2 regions of the Polaromonas sp. P1_F1 genome follow, and region 2 is predicted to be linked to the other one. Evidence: riboswitches for the same ligand, from Rfam matches in the RefSeq annotation. Region 2 holds a riboswitch; the other holds the start of a gene.
What was found. A riboswitch is a leader RNA that binds a small molecule or an ion and turns the genes downstream of it on or off. The one in region 2 is predicted to bind glycine.
Positions count from the first base shown of each region.

Region 1: it holds a riboswitch for glycine, as region 2 does, so the genes downstream of both, AC1DZE_RS06040 (D-amino acid dehydrogenase) here and gcvT (glycine cleavage system aminomethyltransferase GcvT) in region 2, are expected to answer to the same signal.

Region 1 covers NZ_JBFUBJ010000001.1:1,247,540-1,257,565, forward strand. Annotated here, with positions in the region: gene AC1DZE_RS06020 (CaiB/BaiF CoA transferase family protein) at 1-1,205, shown strand, start outside; gene AC1DZE_RS06025 (alpha/beta fold hydrolase) at 1,236-1,970, shown strand; gene AC1DZE_RS06030 (thioredoxin domain-containing protein) at 1,967-2,449, shown strand; gene AC1DZE_RS06035 (GrpB family protein) at 2,647-3,189, shown strand; glycine riboswitch at 3,292-3,380, shown strand; gene AC1DZE_RS06040 (D-amino acid dehydrogenase) at 3,616-4,929, shown strand; gene AC1DZE_RS06045 (OmpW/AlkL family protein) at 4,995-5,594, opposite strand; gene AC1DZE_RS06050 (DUF1737 domain-containing protein) at 5,868-6,074, shown strand; gene AC1DZE_RS06055 (DinB family protein) at 6,074-6,589, shown strand; gene phnD (phosphate/phosphite/phosphonate ABC transporter substrate-binding protein) at 6,887-7,852, shown strand; gene AC1DZE_RS06065 (response regulator) at 8,171-10,026, opposite strand, start outside.
Region 2 covers NZ_JBFUBJ010000002.1:3,048-13,073, forward strand. Annotated here, with positions in the region: gene gcvP (aminomethyl-transferring glycine dehydrogenase) at 1-125, opposite strand, end outside; gene gcvH (glycine cleavage system protein GcvH) at 184-549, opposite strand; gene gcvT (glycine cleavage system aminomethyltransferase GcvT) at 604-1,764, opposite strand; glycine riboswitch at 1,820-1,923, opposite strand; glycine riboswitch at 1,945-2,060, opposite strand; gene AC1DZE_RS06190 (hypothetical protein) at 2,088-2,657, opposite strand; gene AC1DZE_RS06195 (TRAP transporter large permease) at 2,730-4,007, opposite strand; gene AC1DZE_RS06200 (TRAP transporter small permease) at 4,132-4,626, opposite strand; gene AC1DZE_RS06205 (TRAP transporter substrate-binding protein) at 4,738-5,709, opposite strand; gene denD (D-erythronate dehydrogenase) at 5,802-6,827, opposite strand; gene AC1DZE_RS06215 (acyltransferase family protein) at 7,136-8,149, opposite strand; gene epsA (XrtB/PEP-CTERM-associated transcriptional regulator EpsA) at 8,525-9,313, shown strand; gene AC1DZE_RS06225 (undecaprenyl-phosphate glucose phosphotransferase) at 9,306-10,026, shown strand, end outside.

The sequences.
Region 1 (10,026 bases), on a different contig from region 2:
TAGACCTCTCCCGCGTACTCGCAGGCCCCTGGTGTACCCAGACCCTGGCCGACCTGGGCGCCGATGTCATCAAGATTGAACGCCCCGGCACGGGCGACGACACGCGCACCTGGGGCCCCCCGTTTTTGAAGGATTCGCAGGGCGCGGATACCGAGGCGGCGTATTACCTGGGCACGAACCGCAACAAGCGCTCTGTCACCTGTGACATCGCGCAGCCTGCGGGCCAGGCGCTGGTGCGTGAGCTGGCCGCGCATTGCGACGTGTTTGTCGAGAACTTCAAGGTGGGCGACATGGCGCGCTATGGGCTGGACTATGCGTCGCTCAAAGCCATCAATCCGCGCCTCGTGTATTGCTCAGTCACGGGCTTTGGCCAGAACGGGCCTTATGCCGACCGTGCGGGGTATGACTACGCGATCCAGGGCATGGGCGGGCTGATGAGTGTGACCGGCGAGCGCGACGACCTGGGGGGCGGGCCGCAGAAGGTGGGTGTGGCGGTGGCGGACTTGATGACGGGCATGTATGCGACGGTGGCGATACTGGCCGCGCTGCGCCATGCCGAGAAAACCGGCGAGGGCCAGCAGGTCGACATGGCGCTGCTGGACACGCAAGTGGCCATGTTGGCCAATCTGGGCGCCAACTATTTAGTCAGCGGCAAGGCGCCGGGCCGGGCGGGCAATGCGCATCAGAACATCGTGCCTTACCAGGTGTTTGAAGTGGCACCGGCCGCAGACGGAACCAAGGACCATTTGATTCTGGCGGTGGGCAATGACTCGCAGTATGCGAAGTTTTGCGCCGTGGCCAACATTCCGGAGCTGGCGACCAACCCGCTTTTTGCGAAGAACCGCGACCGCGTGCAGAACCGCGGCCAACTGGTGCCGATTCTGGAAGCGGTGATGAAAACGCGCAGCAAGGCCGACTGGCTGGGTGCGCTGGAGGCGGCAAAAGTGCCTTGCGGCGCCATCAACAGCCTGGCAGAGGTGTTTGCAGACCCGCAGATCGAGGCGCGCAAGATGGTGACCGAGTGGAAGCATCCGGTGAAGGATGATTTGAAGCTGGTCTCCAGCCCTATCCGCATGAGCGCGACGCCGGTGCGCACCGACCTGCCGCCGCCACTGCTGGGCCAGCATACCGAAGAGGTGCTGCGCAGTGTGCTGAACTATTCGGACGCCCAGCTATCTGAACTGAAGAGTGGCAAGATCATTTGATGCAGCAACCTTTAACAAGGAGGTGACGCAATGAAACACAATTTCGTTCTGGTCCACGGCGCGTGGCATGGCGGCTGGTGCTGGCGGCGCGTGGCGCAGGCGCTGCAGCTGGACCACCACAAGGTGTTCACGCCGACACTGACCGGCCTGGGCGAGCGCGCCCATTTGCTTTCACCCACGATCAACCTCGACACGCACATCAACGACGTGATCAACCTGATCGAGGCGGAAGAGCTGCATGAGGTGACGCTCGCGGTGCATTCCTATGCCGGCATGATCGGCACGGCTGTCACTGACCGCATGCCCGACCGCATCAAGCATCTGGTGTATGTGGATGCGGTGGTGCCCAAACCCGGCGAGAGCTGGAGCAGCACACAGGCCAGCGCCACGCAGCAGCAGCGCATGGCGGCGGCGCAGGCTTCACCCAGCTTCAGCTTTCCGGCGCCCGACCCGGAGGTGTTCGGCCTGCACGATGCCGACCGCGAATGGGTCAAGCGCCGACAGACGCCGCACCCCGGCAACACCTACCAGGCACCGCTGCACTTTGACATGCAGCGCGTAGCCGCCGTGCCGCGCACTTTCGTCAACTGCACGCAGCCCGCCCTAGCCACCATCGAACCCAGCCGGCTGCGCGTGAAAGACCCGAAATTCTGGGACGGCGCGTGGCTGCCGAATTCGCGCGTGGTGGAAATCAAAACCGGCCATGACCCCATGATCAGCGAGCCCGCTGCGCTGACAAAGATTTTGCTGGAAAGCGCTGAATGAGCCCGATGGGCCGCCGCCAGTTCACAGCCATGCTGGCAGCCGGGCTGGTCGTGCCCCAGCTCGCGCTGGCCAAAGACACGGCCTTGCCTGTGCCTGCATCTTTGCCGGCGGCCGCTGGAATCGCCTTCGCCAAAAATGAACCACTCGTGCTGTTGGTCAGCCTGCCCGGCTGCCCATTCTGCGAGCTGGTGCGGCGCAACTACCTGCTGCCAGGGCAACGCGATGGCAACCTGCACGCCTGGCAGCTCAACATCAGCGACCGCACGACACCGTTGACCGGCTTTGACGGCCAGGTGACGACAGCCGCCGCCCAGGTTGCGGCATGGAAGGCCGGCTTCACCCCCACAGTGCTGTTTCTGGGCCCGGCCGGGCAAGACCTGGCGGAACGGCTGGTCGGCCTGGCATCTACCGACTTTTACGGCGCCTACCTGGAAGAGCGGCTGGCACAGGCGCGCAAAGCTGTGCTGGCGCTCAGGTGAATGAAATGCGGGCCGCCAAATTCGCAGGCGTGGGGTTTTCTGCTTGCTATTGTTTTGGTAGCTGCTCGCGCCCGTTCTTATTGGGCTGAAGGCCTTTTTCATGCTCAAAAACGCCCTAAAAATGGCCCCACAAACGATTCTGGCGTGCCGCGCAGCGTTTTTCGCCCCCGCACAACCATCTGCCAGCCGTCACCCGCATGACTGACGAGGAATCGCTGCTCGCCGCTATCTATGAAGAAGTGGTCTTGCAGGCCTATAACCCGGCCTGGCCCCTGCAGTTTGTGGCTGAGCGGGACCGCCTGCTTGCGCTCTCCCCTCAGCTGCCGGCCCGCCTGATCGACATCCAGCACATCGGCAGCACAGCCGTGCCCGGCCTGGCGGCCAAACCGGTGATCGACATGCTGGCCGGTGTGGAATCCATGGCGGCGGCCGAGGCGCTTTCGGCGCCGCTGTGCGCCAACGGTTACACGACCTCCGCTGAATTCAACGCCTCGCTGACCGACCGTAAGTGGTTCATGCGCTGGGCGCGCGGGCGGCGCACGCATCACTTGCATCTGGTGGTGCACGGCGGCGAGGTGTGGGCGCAGCGCCTGCGTTTTCGCGACGCCCTGCGTTCGGACCCTGCGCTGGCGGCGCGCTATGCCGCGCTCAAGGCGGAACTGGCGGCACGGCACCCGGGTGACCGCGAGGCTTATACCGATGCCAAAGCCGCGTTTGTGCAGGCGGCCAGCGAAGGCTGAGCCTCCCTGCTTCCTACTATTAAGCCGCTGAATCAACCCGCTAGACCTGTACTGAACGCCCTATTCACGCTTGGCAAAACAGGCTTCGGTGGTAAATTCAAACCCGTTCAAGCAGGAGAGCGCTGCCCCAAAGGCAGCCACCGAAGGCGCAAACTTCCATAATCGCTCAGGTCCCGTACTGCCCGGAACACACAGCCGTCTGGAGAGACGCCGCACGCAAGGTGCAGCGCACCGAAGGAGCAAAGCCGAAGCTTGTCATCGACATAAAAGCACCGGCTGAATCTCTCAGGTAACAAGGACAGTGGAAGCGGCCGCAAGCATGTGATGGCTTGGCGGTTGCCACGTTTCTTTTTTGATTCAAGCAACCCCAAGGTACCGCAGCACTTGCGCAACTGCAATGTTCTGCTTGAATGAAAAGGAATCGCCATGAAAGTCATGGTTTTGGGGGCTGGTGTCACGGGTATCACCACGGCCTGGTATTTGGCGCAACGCGGCCATGAGGTGACGGTGGTGGAGCGCCGCAACGCGGCCGCGATGGAAACCAGCTTTGCCAATGGCGGGCAAATATCCGTGAGCCACGCGGAGCCCTGGGCCAACCCGGGTGCGCCGCTGAAAGTATTGCAATGGCTGGCGCGTGAAGACGCACCGCTGCTCTTCAGGTTGCGCGCCGATGTGAACCAGTGGCTGTGGGGGCTGGAGTTTTTGCGCAACTGCACGCCGGCGCGCACGGCACAAAACATCAAGCAGATCGTGAACCTGGGCATGTACAGCCGTGGCGCGCTGCAAAAACTGCGCGCCGAGCTGGGCCTGCTGTACAACGCGCAGACCAAAGGCATCCTGCACTTCTACACCAGCCAGGCCGAGTACGACGCGGCGCAGGAGCCCGCGCGCATCATGCGCGAGCACGGCTGCGAACTCAACATGAAGACGGCCGACGAGTGTGTGGCGATTGAGCCCGCGCTGGCGCAATGCCGCGGCAGCATCGTGGGCGGCAGCATGACGCCCAGCGATGAGTCAGGCGACGCCCGCGCGTTTACCGCCGCGCTGGCTATGCGCTGCGAGCAGGCGGGTGTGAAATTTTTGTACAACACGACGGTGCTGGGCCTGGACGCCGCGCAGGGGCGGCTGAACGGCGTGCAGGTGGCGATGGGCAGCGGCGAGGCCGGTGGCAAGGTCGAGATGCTGAAAGCCGACGCGTATGTGATGTGCCTGGGCGCCTTCAGCGCGCAGTGGGCCAAGGTGCTGGGGCAAAGCCTGCGCATCTACCCGGCCAAGGGTTACTCGGTCACCTTGCCCGTGATCAACGAGGCGGCGTCGTACCAGGTGAGCCTGACGGATGACGAGTACAAGCTGGTGTTCTCGCGTTTTGGCAACCGCTTGCGCATTGCCGGCACGGCCGAGCTCAACGGCTACAACACCGAGCTGAACCTGGTGCGCTGCAACGCCATCGTGCGCCGTGTGAAGCAGCTCTTTCCCGAGATGACGGATGGCGAGGGCGCGCAGTTCTGGACGGGCCTGCGGCCGGCCACGCCGAGCAATGTGCCTTACATCGGCAAAAGCAAGGCCTCCAATGTCTTCCTCAACACGGGCCACGGCACGCTGGGCTGGACGCATGCCTGCGGCTCGGGCGCGGCGATTGCGGACATCGTGAGCGGGCGCGTGCCGGAAGTCGACTTTGCGTTTACCGGCATGCCGGCGCCGGGGCGTGTGATGGCATTGCCGGGGATGGCGAAGGCCTGAACCCGCGCCGCCGCAAGCGCCCGCGAGAAGAGACGCGCAAGTTTGGGCGTCTCACCCTTTTCTGCTCAAAACCGCCAGCCAAGCCCCACACCCAACAACACCGGGTCGGCCTTGAACGTGCCGATATTGGCGCCACCCGCAGACACGTCGGTGCGGATGTAGACCTTCTTCAGGTCGAAGTTCAGGGACAGCTGCTTGCCGAGGGGAATGTCCACACCGACCTGCAACGCCGGGCCCCAGCTGCTGCGTTTGATGTCCACGCCAGCCGGCAGGCTGACCGCACTGAAGCGGGTGTAGTTGACGCCCGCGCCGACATAGGGCTTGAAGGCGCCCGCACCCAGCGAGTCGAAGTGGTATTGCGCCATCAGCGTGGGCGGCAGGTGCTTGAAGCTGCCGATGGCGGTGCCGCGGGACGACAGCGTGTGCTTTTGCGGAACCGTCAGCACCAGCTCGACTGCGAAGTTGGGGTTGAGGAAATAGCTGATGTCGAACTCCGGCATCCACTTGTTGTTGATGGCCAGCCCGAGGCCGGTGCTGTCACCGTTGGCGCTGTCCAGGTGGACGGCGCGCGCTCGGACCAGCCAGGGGCCTTCAGCGGTTTGGGCAAAAGCGGCACCCGACAAAAGGGTGCAGAGGGCAGCGGCGGCAATGATTTGCTTTTTCATGGGTAAGTAACAGAAGAGACGGGAACATTCCCGTCATTGATTGGAGCCGTACGGCCCGTTGGGCGGCTTGATCTGGCGCAAATGCGGCCCAGCCGTCAACGCAATCAGCGCAAACCTTGCGGCAGCTCAAATAGGGGTAGCGCCTTCGGTGGCTGGCGGGCGCCCGGATCCTGCGTGTCGGCGCGCACTACCTCCGCGGTCACGACCAACAACACCTGCAGCATCTGCACGGACACGGTAATATCGCCCTCCGTTCATCAGCCGCTTGCCGCCATGACATCACCCGCCACCACGCCCCCCGACGGTCTTCCCACCTACAGGCTCCTTACCGGCCCGGATGACGCGAGCTTTTGCCGCCGGGTGAGTGAGGTGCTTGCCATGGGTTACGAGCTTTACGGCTCGCCGGCGGCGACCTTCAATGGCGAGAACGTGATCGTGGCGCAGGCGGTGCTGTGGCCTTCGCTGCGCAAGGCCGGCTGATGAGCCCTGCGCTGCCCCTGAACCCCGCAACGCTCCAGGCCATGGCGGATTTTCCGCGCCAGCTGGAGCAGTTCTACGACGCGATTCCTGAAAGCCACAAGCGCTGGACGCCGCCGTCGTGGGAAGGCATTCCGAGCGAAAACTTCACGGCCCTCGCGCAGATCTGCCACATCAGGGACATCGAGATTGACGGCTATCACGTGCGGTTTCAGCGCACCTTGTCAGAGGCCAGCCCCGTGCTGGAATCACTGGACGGCTACGTGCTGGAAAAGCAACGCGACTACGCGGCCGCTGATGCGCAAGAGGCCATCGCGGCGTTTCGGGCAGCGCGCACCCGGACGATGGCCATGCTGTCGGGCATCACGCCCGGGCAACTTGGCCGTACGGCGGAATTCGAAGGTTACGGCGCACTCACGTTGCGCAGCCTGGTGCATTACCTGTGCAGCCACGACCAGCAGCACCTGGCCGGGCTGCAATGGCTGCTCGGGAAAATCGACGCCTCGCTCGCCGCTTGAGGCGTCCGCCGCCCCCCCCCCCCCCGCCGCACAGCACGCGCGTATCCTGAGGCGCAGTATTCGCCGCCGCCCAGGCGCTTACAGGTTGCCAGCGCCATCTTTTCAATGAAAAAACAACAGCCTCTGAAGCAGATACGCTGATTTATGTCACGAAGGTATTCATTCGAATGTAACAAAAAGTTCGTTTTGATGCACCGTCATGCACACTGATTGGGCTGGGAACGCGGTTTGTGCGGCCAAGGGCACACAAACCGGCATTCCTGCGTATCGGTTTCATAGACAACTGGAGTGATCAAGATGAAGTTTTATCTGCGCCATGCCGCAATATTGGCCAGCGCCGCTTGCGCCCTGGGTTCAGCAACAGCCCAGACCGACGAGGCAAAGCCTGCACGCAAGGCGAAAGCTGCGGCTGCTACCCCCGCGCCCGAAAAATATTCCGGCCCACGCGAAAAAATGGTCGTGGCCATGCCCAAGACCTATGGCAAGAGCGAAACCATGGCCTTGTGGGGCGACTACTTCAGCCACCTGTCACGCTGCGGAAACATCGACCTGCAAAACGCGCAAGGCGAATCGATGGACAAGACCAGCAACATCGACATCCTCGGTGAAAAAGAGCTGATTGAAGGTATCTCGGCCGGCAAGGTCCAGCTGGCACAGGTCAACCCCGGCCTGGCTGCGCAGTTGGTCACCGCCGGCCAGCCGGCGCCGTTTGGCGTTCCGGGCAACAAGGCCACGGGCCTGCGCAACTCCTACAAACTGATTCTGATCACCCGCATCGACAGCCCGTACAGGGAACCGAAGGACCTGATTGGCAAGAAAATCGCGCACACCACACCCACCTCCAACTCGGGCAACCTCGCGCCGCGCGCGCTGTTCCCGGCGCTGGGCCTGACGCCGGACAAGGACTACGAAGTCGTGTTCTCCAACGGCCACGAGCGCTCCGTCACGGGCGTGATGCATGGTTTTTATCCGGCCGCAGCTGTGGCCAGCGATTTGTACCAGCGCATGGTCGTCAAGGGTGACGTCAAGGGCTCGAGCATTCGCACGATCTGGGAAAGCCCGCCCTTCATGACGGAAACCTGGACCATGAGCAAGGACGTTTCGCCCGAACTGCAGGCACGCGTGAAGAAATGCTCGTTCAGCTACAGCTTCTCGCCCACACTGAAAAAGCAGCTGCCCGGCAACGACACATTCCTGCCCATCAACTTTGATCGCGATTTCGCGACGGTGATGCAGGTCTACCGCGCCAGTCAAAAGAAGTAAGGCCCCCACGGTCGCTCACTTCGTGTAGCTCCCTGCCCCCCGAGGGGGCCGCCCGCCTGCGGTCTGGCAAAGCCGAAAAATTGGTGCACCCCTATCGGGCTCACTGCGTGTAGCCCTTTTCCCCTTGCAGGGGACGGTGCCTGCGGCCCGGCAAAGCCGGTTCCACGGCATCCGCTGGCGTGAAGAGTCCAATGGCGTAACTAACAGGGGTATTCCACCAGCGGGGGCCGAGGGTCCGGCTTCGCCGGCCCCAGGCGCCGCCCCCTCGAGGGGGGAACAGGCTACACGCCAGTGAGCCTGGACGGGGGTGGATCTATTTCAGGCGCTTAGAGGTGGGTGAACCGTCCCCCACAGGCTTTCATCGAGCACCCGCTGCAGGGTGCGGATCAACTGCTCGTTGGAAGTGTGTGCCTTCACTAGTACCGCTTCTGCGCGCTGGCTTTGCTTCGGCTCCACATCGTGCGCAGAAAACACGACCACTGGCGGCACGATGTCCAGTGCTTCAATGGTGTCCAGCAGCCCCCAGCCCGAGCCGTCTTTCAACGTCAGGTCGAGCAGCACCAGGTCGTAGCGGCGGCGCGCAAGCTGGTCGCGTGCCTCGCGCAGCGTGGCGGCAAATTCGAAGGTGGCAAAGTCCTGGGCAATGGCGGCGGCAATGCGCTGTATGTCGAGGTCGTCCTCGACATGCAGAATGCGCGGCCGGCCTTCGGCCATGTTACCGATGGCACGGTGCAAACTGAGGATCAGGAGGTTCTCGTCGATGGGTTTTTCCAGCCATGTTGAAACCGCCAGCGGCTGGGTATTGAACTCGAGCTCGCCTTCTTCAGCATTTGCTGAAACCACCACGATCGGCAGGTCTTTCGTCGCCTCTTCGCGGCGCAGTGCCCGGATCAGGCTGATGCCGTCCTGGTCGGGCAGGTTCAGGTCGACCGTCATGGCAGCGTAGGGCATCAGCATGACTTGCTCCAGCGCCTGCCCTGCGCTGTGCACCATGTCCGAGTCAAAGCCGCCTTTATCAAGCATCAGGTTGATCAGGCGGGCAATGTCGGGATCGTCTTCGCAGACCAGGATGAGCGGCCTGGTCGCTGCGCCGGACCTGATGCTGGTCTGAATCGGCGCCGGCACCGCCTCGGGCAGCTCAAAGAAGAAAACAGTTCCGACGCCGGTTTCCGTCGTGAACCCGATTTGGCCGCCCATCCGCTCCACGATGGCACGCGAGATGTTCAGGCCCAGGCCCGTACCACCCATTTTTCGGGTGTCCGATGTGTCGGCTTGCGAGAATTTCTGAAAGATGCGCTTTCGGAACTCTTCGGGAATGCCGGGGCCGCTGTCGGCGACTTCCACCCGGACCCTGCCGCTCTTGCACAGCAGCCGGACTTCCACACGGGACTGGGCCGGCGCGAATTTCACGGCGTTGGACAACAGGTTGGTAATGACCTGGGTCAGCCTGTCGCTGTCGACGCTGACCCTTACCGCTTCTGCCGGGGCATCCAGAACCAGCTTGACGTTGTGCTGGCCTGCGAAGCCTTCGTTGGCCGTCAGGGCTTGCGTCAGCAAAGGTTGCAGTTCCATCTGCTGGAAGTCAAACCGCATTTTTCCGGATTCGATTTTTTCGCTGTCAAGAATGTCGTTGATCAACCTGATGAGCCGTTCGCAATTGTTGGTAGCGATGCCGACCAGGTTTTTGGCCATGGCCGGCAGCTCACCGGCCACGCCGCCGGCGATCAGGCCCAGTGAGCCGCGAATGGAGGTCAGCGGGGTGCGCAACTCATGACTGACGGTAGAGACAAACTCACTCTTCATGCGGTCAATGCGCTTGAGTTCGGTCACATCGGTGCCCAGCGAGAAGAAGCCGACAACCTTGCCTTCGTCCTCGTTTTCGCCGTAACGTGGAAAGTACTGCATGACGTAGTCGCGCAGCTGGCCATCCGACGTGGCCTGCGTGCGGTCGTATTGCGCCGCGTAACCAGCGAGCGCCTCTTCAATCTTGCCCCGCTCTTTTTCGTGGAGCTCGTCGCCCATCAGCTCACGCATGGTCTTGCCGTGGATCTGGCCGTGCTTCAGGCCAAGAACTTCTTCGTAGGCAAGGTTATGGAACTGAAAGCGCTGTTCGGCGTCGATATAGGCAATCAAGGCGGGCACGCTGTCCGTGATCTGGCGCAGTTGTGATTCGC
Region 2 (10,026 bases):
CGCGAAGCCGAGCCCACGATGCTGAGCATGTGTACTTCGTCGGCGTCATCGATGCCGATGTGGCGGGCGATGAATTCGGCGGGGTTTTCAAGGTCGCCCAGGGGCTTGGCGGTTTGCATCAACATGTCGGGTCCCGTGTCAGGCTTGGCAGCCAGGAGTCAGAAAAAAGAATCGGTCAGAAAATCAGGCAGCGAAAGCGGTGTAGCGGGTTTCGTCCATCAGCGCGTCAAGCTGCGTTGGGTCGGACAGCTTGACTTTGAAAAACCAGCCGGCGCCCATCGGGTCGCTGTTAGCGAGAGACGGGTCGTCTCTTAGGGCTTCGTTGATTTCGGTGACTTCGCCACTCAAGGGCATATACACGTCGGCCGCGGCCTTGACGGATTCGACAACACCGGCGGTTTCTTTCTGGGCGAAGGTGGTGCCGACAGCCGGCAGGTCCACAAACACCACATCGCCCAGCGCATCCTGCGCATGCACGGTGATGCCGACGGTGGCGACGTTGCCTTCAATCTTGACCCATTCGTGGTCTTCGGTGTATTTGACGGTCATGAGGTTCTCCAGGGGTTGAGTGGGGTGAATAAAACGGGGAGCTTGATCTGGTGCTTAACCGCGGTAGTAGCGGGCGGGAACGAAAGGCATGGCGACCACTTCCATGGGCACCGGCTTGCCGCGCACGATGGCGTTCACGCGTGTGCCTAGCGCAGCGAACTCAGGTTTGATGTAACCCATGGCGACGGGCTGGTTGATGGTGGGGCCCAACAAACCGCTGGTGACTTCGCCGATAGCCATGCCGTCGGTGCTTTGCAGTTCGGTGTGGTCGCGTACAGGAACGCGCTCCAGCGCCACCAGGCCGATACGCTTGCGGGTGAGTAGGGCGGGGTCTGCCAGTTGGGCCAGGATTTTGTCCGCACCCGGAAAGCCGCCGGCACGTGCGCCACCCGTGCGGCGGATCTTTTGCATGGCCCAGTTGAGGTTGGCCTCCACCGGCGTGGTGGTGGTGTCAATGTCGTTGCCATAGAGGCACAGGCCCGCTTCCAGCCGCAGCGAATTGCGCGCGCCCAGGCCGATGGGTTTGACTTCAGGTTGCGCGAGCAGCGCGCGTGCGAGTGCGTCAGCTTGCGAAGCAGGCACCGAGACTTCAAAGCCATCTTCACCGGTGTAGCCGCTGCGGGTGATGAAGCAGTCGCAGCCGGCCACGGTGAAGCGCCCGCCGGTCATGAACACCAGCTTTTCGACGCCTGGCGCCAGTCGCTGCAAGGCCGTGACGGCCTGCGGGCCCTGCAGTGCCATCAGAGCCATCTCGGGCATGGGGATGACTTCGCAGCGCGAACCGATTTTGGCCTGGATGTGCGCGATGTCGCCCGCCTTGCACGCACCGTTGACGATGACAAACAGGTCGCCGCCGTTCGCATAGTCACGGTTGAAGAACATCAGGTCGTCGATGATGCCGCCGTCGTCGTTCAACAGCAGGCCGTAGCGCTGCTTGCCGGCGGGCAGGTCGATCACATCAACGGGTATCAGGGATTCCAGCGCGACTGCGGCATCAGCACCCACCAGGCGTAGCTGGCCCATGTGGGACACGTCAAAAAGGCCGGCAGCCTGGCGTGTGTGGTGGTGTTCCGCCATCAGGCCCGCGGGGTACTGCACTGGCATCGAATAGCCCGCGAAAGGCACCATGCGCGCGCCAAGCTCCACATGCAGGTCATGCAGGGGCGTTTTCAACAAGGTTTCGGGGGCGGCGGAAGAGGTGGACGAATCGGACAAGGCATTCTCCAGGGGGCAAACACGGTCATGGCAAGAACTTGTTCTCAATCCATGGGCTGCCCCTGCTGTCCACTTTACCTGAGAGATTCACCCGGCGATGCAGGCTTGCTCCTTCGGTGGGCTGCCCGTGAAAGGCGGCCTCTCTCCAGTAGGGAACGCCTTGCCGCGTGGTGCGCCGCAGGGCGGTTGCCAGTCCTTTTGCCTGAGCGTTCAGTGCTACTCAAGGGGGGTGCCCCCCGGGTGCTCGTGCGCCTTCGGCGGTTTTCGCGAGGAAAACTCTCTCCTGACACCGCTGAGTGTAACGGAAGCCGCTGTCGGCTCGATCAGGCGGCCTGGTGCTGCGGCAGCAGCATGGCGATGCGCTCGCTGATGGAGTCGGCGCGCTCGTGGCCCGCGATTTTTTCGATTTCCTCGATCATTTCGCGCGAGGCGCTGAGCATGGTCTCGCGGTCTTTGGCATTGCGCAGCGCTTCGCGAAAGCGCTCGGCCATCTCCGGGTTGCGCCGGGCGAACATGCGTTCGCAGATGTCGAACAGGAACATCCGGGTTGTGGCAAGCGAGCGCTTGCCTTCAAATTGATCGGCAGAGACCTGAATGGCCTGGGTGGTTTCGGGGCTGGGAAAGTTCTGTAACTGCGCCGGCGTGAGTGTTTGGGCGGGTGCAGGCGCAGGGTTTTTTGCCGGCGCGGACGTCTTGCCGGGATGGGCTTCCAGAAAGCCGTCGCGCAAAAGGCGCAGGGCAATGGCTTCGCCGTCGCCCTCAAACAGCGGGCGGAAGTCCTGGGCCGACTTGCTGCCGTCGGCCATCAGCAGCAGGGTGCGCTCGCGCTGGCCTAGCGTTCTCACGCCGGGCTTGAGCTCGGCACGGGCACGGTCGGTTTTGTGAAGCTGCATGGATTTCATCCTGAAATGAAACCCCGAGCATGGCTGCTGAAAATGACAGCCTCGTGAATCCTGTCCGAAAAGCTATTTTGCGTAGACGAGATCCCGCAGAGCCAGCGACAGCTGCGGGACGTAAGTGACCACCATCAGGCAAGCCAGGATGACGAGCACAAAGGGGATCAGGTGCGTCACGATGCGGTCCAGCGATATCCTGGCGACGGTGCAGGCTGCAAACAGGTTCACGCCGAATGGCGGCGTGATCATGCCCAGCGCAAGGTTGACCACCATCACCAGCCCGAAGTGCACCGGGTCAATGCCGAAATGCACTGCCACTGGCGCCAGGATGGGCGCCAGCACGATGATGGCTGCGCTGGTTTCAATGAACATGCCGATGATGAATAGCGCCGCGTTGACGCCCAACAGGAAGAGGGCGGGCGACTGCAGCACGGCTTCCAGCCAGTGGCCTATGGCGTCCGGCACGCCGGCCCGGGTGATCAGGAAGGCGAACAACCCGGCATTGGCGATGATGAACATGATCACGGCACTGGAGAGCACCGATTTGCGCAGGATGACGTACAGGTCGGCCAGCTTGATCTCGCGGTAGATCACGATGCCCACGACCAGCGCATAAAACACCGCCACGGCAGAGGCTTCGGTCGGCGTGAAAATTCCGCCATAAATCCCGCCCAGAATAATCACCGGCATCAGCAATGCCCAGCCCGCCCGCCAGGTCGCCTTACCAAAGCTCAGGCGGCCGTCACCGTCCTGTTTGCCCCAGCCCTTCCAGCGGCAGTACAGGTGCACGAACAGCATCAATGCGCCGCCGATTAAAAGCCCCGGGCCGAAGCCGGCAATGAAGAGTTCGCCGATCGAGACCTCGGCGCTCACGCCATAAAGAATCATGGGGATGGACGGCGGAATAATCACCCCCAGTTCTGCGCTGGTGGCCTGCAGGGCCGCAGCGTAAGCGGTAGGGTAGCCGTGCTTGATGAGTGCCGGTATCAGGATGGCGCCTATGGCGAAAGTGGTGGCCACAGAGGAGCCGGACACTGCCGCAAAAATCATGCAAGTCAGCACGCAGGTCATGGGCAGACCGCCTTGCACGCCTCCCACAATGCTTTTGGCGAATTCGACCAGCCGGCGCGAGATGCCGCCGGTTTCCATCAGGTTGCCGGCCAGGATGAAGAAGGGAATGGCGGCCAGCGGAAACTTGTTGATCGAGGAGAACATCTCCTTGACTGAAATCAGCATGTTGGCGTTGGACGCCTGGATACCGAAGATGGACGCCAGGCCGATGGAAACGGCCACGGAAACGGTGAGTGCAAAGCACAGCACCATGGTCGAGATCATCACGGCGGTCATACCTGGCCCCCACGCTTTTCACTTCGTGTAATGCGCTGCCCCCCGAGGGGGCCGCTGCGCCTGCGGCCCGGCAAAGCCGGTTCCGCGGCCCCTGCTTGAATAAGGTGCAAGCCTGCTCGTGTCCTCATTGCGCTGTCTCCAGTTCATTGCGCTGTGGGTCAACCAGGTTGCCGATGATGCCGATCACGCAGAACATGCCGCCGATCGGCATGGCCACATAACCCCAGAACATGGAAATGGATTCAAGGCCGGCCATGGACTGCACACGCCCGCGAAGGGAATAGTCCCAGCCCCACCAGACGATGACTGCGACGAGGGCCAGAGCGGCGATGCAGACCAGCCAGTCCAGCACCCGCCGGATGCGGGGTGGGCTCCAGCGGTAGAGCACATCCACGCTGACCATGGCGCCCTGGCGGAAAGCCATGGGAATTCCCATAAAGACCATCCAGATCAGGCTGAGGCGGATCAGAATTTCACTCCACTCTGCAGGCTGCTCGAAGACAAAACGCGTCAGGATCTGGAACACACCGAGCCCCGATGCGATGACCAGCATCACGCAGGCCACCAGCATGGAGAAGCCGGTGGTCCACCGTTCAAGTTGGAGAAAAGCTTGTTTCATGGATGCGCCGATACATGAGGAGAATTGAGAATTGCAATGAAAACGCCCGCAGACCAATGGTGGCGGGCGTAAGCGGCTACAAAAAAAGTAGCAAAATAGTTGCGGTACGGTTTACTTGTAGTTCCTGATCGCGTCGATGTTGGCTTTGCCGAACTGCTTTTCAAATTCAGCGTTGACCGGCGCCAGCGTTGCCACGAACTTCGCCTTGTCGACGTTTTCGATCACGGTCATGCCTTTGCTGCGCAGCTCGGCTACACCGTTGGCATCGTCCTGGTCCACGCGGGCCCGGTTCGCCTTGGTCGCTTCCTTGGCGGCATCAACGAAGGCTGTCTTGTCGGCAGCGCTGAGCTTGTCGAAGGCCGCTTTGTTCATCAAGAAAATGCAAGGTGAGTAAACGTGGCCGGTCAGTGAAAGGTGCTTTTGCACCTGGTCGAACTTGGCGGACATGATCACAGACAGGGGATTTTCCTGGCCGTCGACCGTGCCTTGCTGCAGCGCCGTGAATACTTCGGGAAAAGCCATGGGCGTGGTGATGATGCCCAGGCCTTTGTACGCAGCGATATGCACCGGATTTTCCATGGTGCGCATCTTCAGTCCCTTCAGGTCCTCCGGAACTTTCACGTCCCGCTTGCTGTTGGTCATGTGCCGAAAACCGTTTTCGGCCCAGGCCAGCGCCTTGAAGCCCTTGGCATCGAATTTGGTCAGGAGATTCTGGCCGATGGGGCCGTCCAGCACGGCGCGCGCGTGCGCCTTGTCCCGGAACAGGAAGGGAACGTCGAGGATCTTGGTCTCGGGGACAAAATTGGGTACGGGGCCGGTGGAGGAGAAGGCCAGCTCCTGGGTGCCCAGCTGCACGGCCTCGATGGATTCGCGTTCGCCGCCCAGGGCCCCGTTGTAGAAGGTCTGGACTTTGTAGCGGCCTGCTGTGCGTTTCTCGACTTCTTTGGCAAAAGTGTCGATGGCAATGCCCTGATGCGAATTCTGGGCCGTGGAAATGCTGATTTTCATGGTGGTCTGTGCATTTGCAGACGCCATGAATCCCGCTGCGAGCGTCATACCGATAATCAGTTTTGAAAGCTTCATGTTGTTTGTCTCCGTTGAGTGATCGGGCCGGGAATTTTGTGGACGACTGGGGCCGGTTCTGCATCAGGATTTTCCGACCATAAGCACACGCATTATTGCCGCGATGCATCTGCGGTCGTGCGCGGGTTTTCGCTTAAGTACGCCGCGATGATGCTTTCAAAATCACTGTCAGGCAGCAGGCCCAGCGACCGCGCGCGTGCTGCGTCGATATCGGCGGGCCAGTTGCCCACGATTCTTGCGATGACAGGGTCGTACACCCAGTCGATCAGTCCCGCCGCATCTTTGCCGGCCACCCGGGCCAACGCCTGCGCCATTTCGCCGACCGTTGTCTTGAGGGCCGGCAGGTTGACGGCTGTGCGGGCGCCCCATTCGGTGTCGGTAGCCTCTGAAGCACGAATCAATCCCTCCACCGTACGTCCGGGCGACGCAAGAGCCACGGCCGTTTCGGGAGGAACAGGGCACTGTGCCCTCGTTCCCGCAAGGGGTTCCCGAATAATGCCGCTGAGAAAGCTCGATGCCGCACCGTTGGGTTTTCCGGGCCGCACGCTCACCGTCATCAGACGCACATTGCGCCCGCGTATGAAGCCCTTGCGCGCGTAATCAGCCACCAGTTGTTCACCGATAAATTTCTGGATGCCGTAGCTGTTCTGCGGTGTGGGCAGCGTTCTGTCATCGATGACCGCCGGGAGTGGTTGCTCGGGTGAATTGCCAAACACTGCAAGCGAACTGGCGAATACGACGGTGGGCGATGTATTCAGGGCACGGCACGCCTGCAGCAGCGCACGCGTAGCATCGACATTGCTGCGCATGCCAAGGTCGAAATCCGCTTCGCATTCACCGCTGACTGCCGCCGCCAGATGGAATATCAGCGTGTCTTTTTCTGTCACCACGAGTGCTTGCGGATGACCGTCTTCCAGCAGCCGGCTCAGATCGCCGGTGATGGTTCGAATGCGGTTGTCCGCGGCCAGCGCGGCCGGCGGCGCCACCCTGTCAACCAGTGTCACCGTCCGGATGGTTTGCGGTGCGCTGCCCGCAAGAGCCAATTGCCCCGCGTCCAGAAGTTGCCGGGCCAGCCTGGCCCCGAGAAATCCGGCGCCGCCGGTGATGACGATATTCATGGGTATGTTGTCTCTATCTTTTTGTTGGTTACTCGCCGGCATGCCCGCGCCGGTCCGATTGCCTGCGGTACGTGAGGCAGTTTAGTTCGAAAGAGGAGTCGTTCCATGCAGCCGCCAGATGGTGCTGATTTGGAAGAGGCTCGGAGAAAAGTATCGTGCAACTCCGGCGGCACGGTTTCTGCTCCGACGTTCGAGCCGTTCAGGATTCGCCGCGGCGGCAGAGTCACTGATTGGGGCGCCAGGACGCCGCCAGTGATGAGCGGCTTGGCGCCCGAATGAAATGGGCCGCTGGCTCGAGCCCCGATCCTTCAGGCTGCTACCACGGGCTTCGGATTGGTTTTCGGCTTGCCCGGCACAGTTCCCAGCAGCCACAGATTCAGGCCTGCGTGCCGGCTGATAAGCAGCGCGGATACGACGGGGCCAGCAATCCCGGCGGCGAGTCCCAGCGTCATCAGGACATAGGTGTCCGTGATACCCAATTTCCTGAAGGCGATACGGCTCGCTGCCGTAAAAAAAACATGCAGCAGGTAAATCGCAAATGAGAAGGATCCAATGTAGGCCAGGGGCGCGAAACTCCAGCCACTCCGCAAAAGAAGAAAGGCGCTTGAGACGCCGAGCGCCAGTGCGGCCACAGAACTTCCCTGCTCGGAAAATTGCGGAAAAAGCATGGCCCCGGTAGCGGCGCAAATAAATACGGCCGCCGCCACAAGCCGGGCCGTTGGCGTCCCGATGTCAAATCGTTTGCAGGCAAGCCCGGCCAGGAAAAAAGGCAGAAGGTAAACAGCGCCGCGGGCGGCGAAATAGTTGGGTGGGCTGAAGTAGTCAAACAGCACCGTGCTGAGCGCCCAGGCCACTGCAAATCCGGTCGCAGTAGAAAGTGCGTTGAGGTGTTCCAGCAGCAGAACAACCAGGAAGACAATAAAAAGCGCTTCAAGAAACCAGAAGTGCCCCACGGGCTCAATGTGCAACAGCCACCACTGGTTGACCGATGAGTTGGCGCCTGGCGTGAAGGCCTGCACGACGGCAAAAATAGTTCCCACCGTAATCAGGGGGAGCAGCAGCCGCCGGACCTTGCCTTTAATGAATTCAGCAGCATTGCCTTCATAGGGGCGAAATGCATACACATAGCCTGAGATGAAAGAGAAGAGCGGCATGCGGATATAGGCCAGCCCTTCATTGAACATCTGCAACCAGTGCCCCTCCGGAACCTTCAGGCCCACTGAGGGCGTATCCCCTACCACATGAAACAGAACCAGCAAGATGCAGGCGATGCCTCTTACCGTATCCACTTCCATGCTGCGCTTCATTTTCTTACCGGTCATCAGCCTTGCGTTCCTCTTCTTGTTTCTTTGCTGTTTTGCTCGCTGCAACTGCGTGCACAAATTATGTGCGCAGCGTAGTCAATAGCAGCCACGGCCGTGCGCCAAAAGAAAGCAAACTGTTGCAAGCCGTATCGTTTTGCGAAGCAACTGCCATCAAGCGCACAGCTGTTACGTAGTTGCAACCAATACGCGCGGGGTCTGACATCTCAATTGCATGCCTGCCACCCTACACTGAGTCGTCTTGTTCCTACATCAACTGTGCCGTCTTTGGTATTGCGACTTATACCAAGCTAGACGATTCTCAGTGGGTCCCTTCTGCCACGCCTGCACACGCAGGCAGGGGGCAGAACAAAACACAGGAAGTGATATCAAGGCATGAAATCTCACGCTCCGCTTTTCAGCGAAGATCCTGCGCACTATACGGCGCTGATAACGCAGGCTACGGCCATCACCCGGCACGCCGACCTGCTCGAATGGTTGCGCGGTGACGTCCAGTATTCCCTTCCACATGACATCCTGATGGTGGGCTGGGGCGACTTTCAGGAAGGTGCTATCCAGCACGACATTCTTTCTGAATTGCCTGGCGTACGTTCTTATGCAGCCGGTACAGACGGCGTGCCCTTTTTGCTTGGCCGGCTTCATGACCACTGGGTGGCGGCCGGCGGGCAGCCCTGCCTCCTCAATTTCAGCCAGTTCGAATATTTGCTGGGCAATGCGAGCTTGCCGGGCTCCTTCACCCGTACCCTGGCGGGTATGCGCTCGGTGCTCGTTCACGCGATGCATGACGAAAGGGCGCACCAGGACTGTCTGTATGCGTTTTTCCGTGCAGATGAGATTCCCAGGGAGTCTGGGCTGAAGGCCATGAGGATGCTGATGCCTGCCATTGATAACGCGCTGCGGCAGATGGCGCTGTTGCCACAGCAGCACCCGCAAGCCGCCGTTACGGTACGCAACGGAGCCGACGACGCGTCCGGCCTGAGCGAACGTGAAACGCAAATCATGGCCTGGGTCGCCATGGGCAAAACCAATGCCGAGATCGGAACCATCCTCAACATCAGTGGCTATACGGTGAAGAATCACATGCAGCGCATATTCCAGAAGCTCAACGTATTTAACCGGGCCCAGGCTGTCTCCAGGATTACGCGGGTGAGCTTGCATGGATGATGTCAATCCGCTCAATTCAGCCTCGGCATGGCTTAACCGGCGCGAACCCCGCTCCATGGGGTTGGGTCGAAGTCATCTTTTCACCGCAGTGGAGGCCGCGCTGGACCCTCTGGTTCTGGTGTTCTCGCTCTGGGGACTGGCTTTGTTCTTTGAAGGGTCGGTGCGTCCTGCCTATCTAATTTTGTCGGTCATCGTGTTTTCGCTGACGTTTCCCGGTACCTCCCAATTGCGTTTGCCCGTGTGGAAGGTGTTCTCAAAGATTGCATTTCACTGGATATGGATTGCCGGCTTGTTGCTGCTGACGGGTTTTGCCACCGAATATTTCTATAAATTTTCCATGACGGTACTGGTTAACTGGCTATGGGTCGCGCCGGTTGCCCAGGCGGGTGCGCATGTGGCTCTGCGTGCTGCCGCTCCGCAGTTGCTGAAATTGCAGGGGGCGGTTCGGGGTGCTGTCATCGTCGGTATGAACGAGCAGGGCGTTTCTCTGGCCCGGCACATCACAGGTTCGGCGTATTCGGGCATTGATTTGAAGGGTTTTTTCGACGACCGCGGGGAAGACCGCAGGGAGTCACAGGATGACTACCAACTGGTGGGAAAAATTGACGACCTTCCGGCTTACGTCAAGCAGCACCGTATCCAGTTTATTTATCTGTCCTTGCCCATGGCATCGCGGCCGCGCATCCTGCAGGTGCTTGATGGCCTGAAGGACA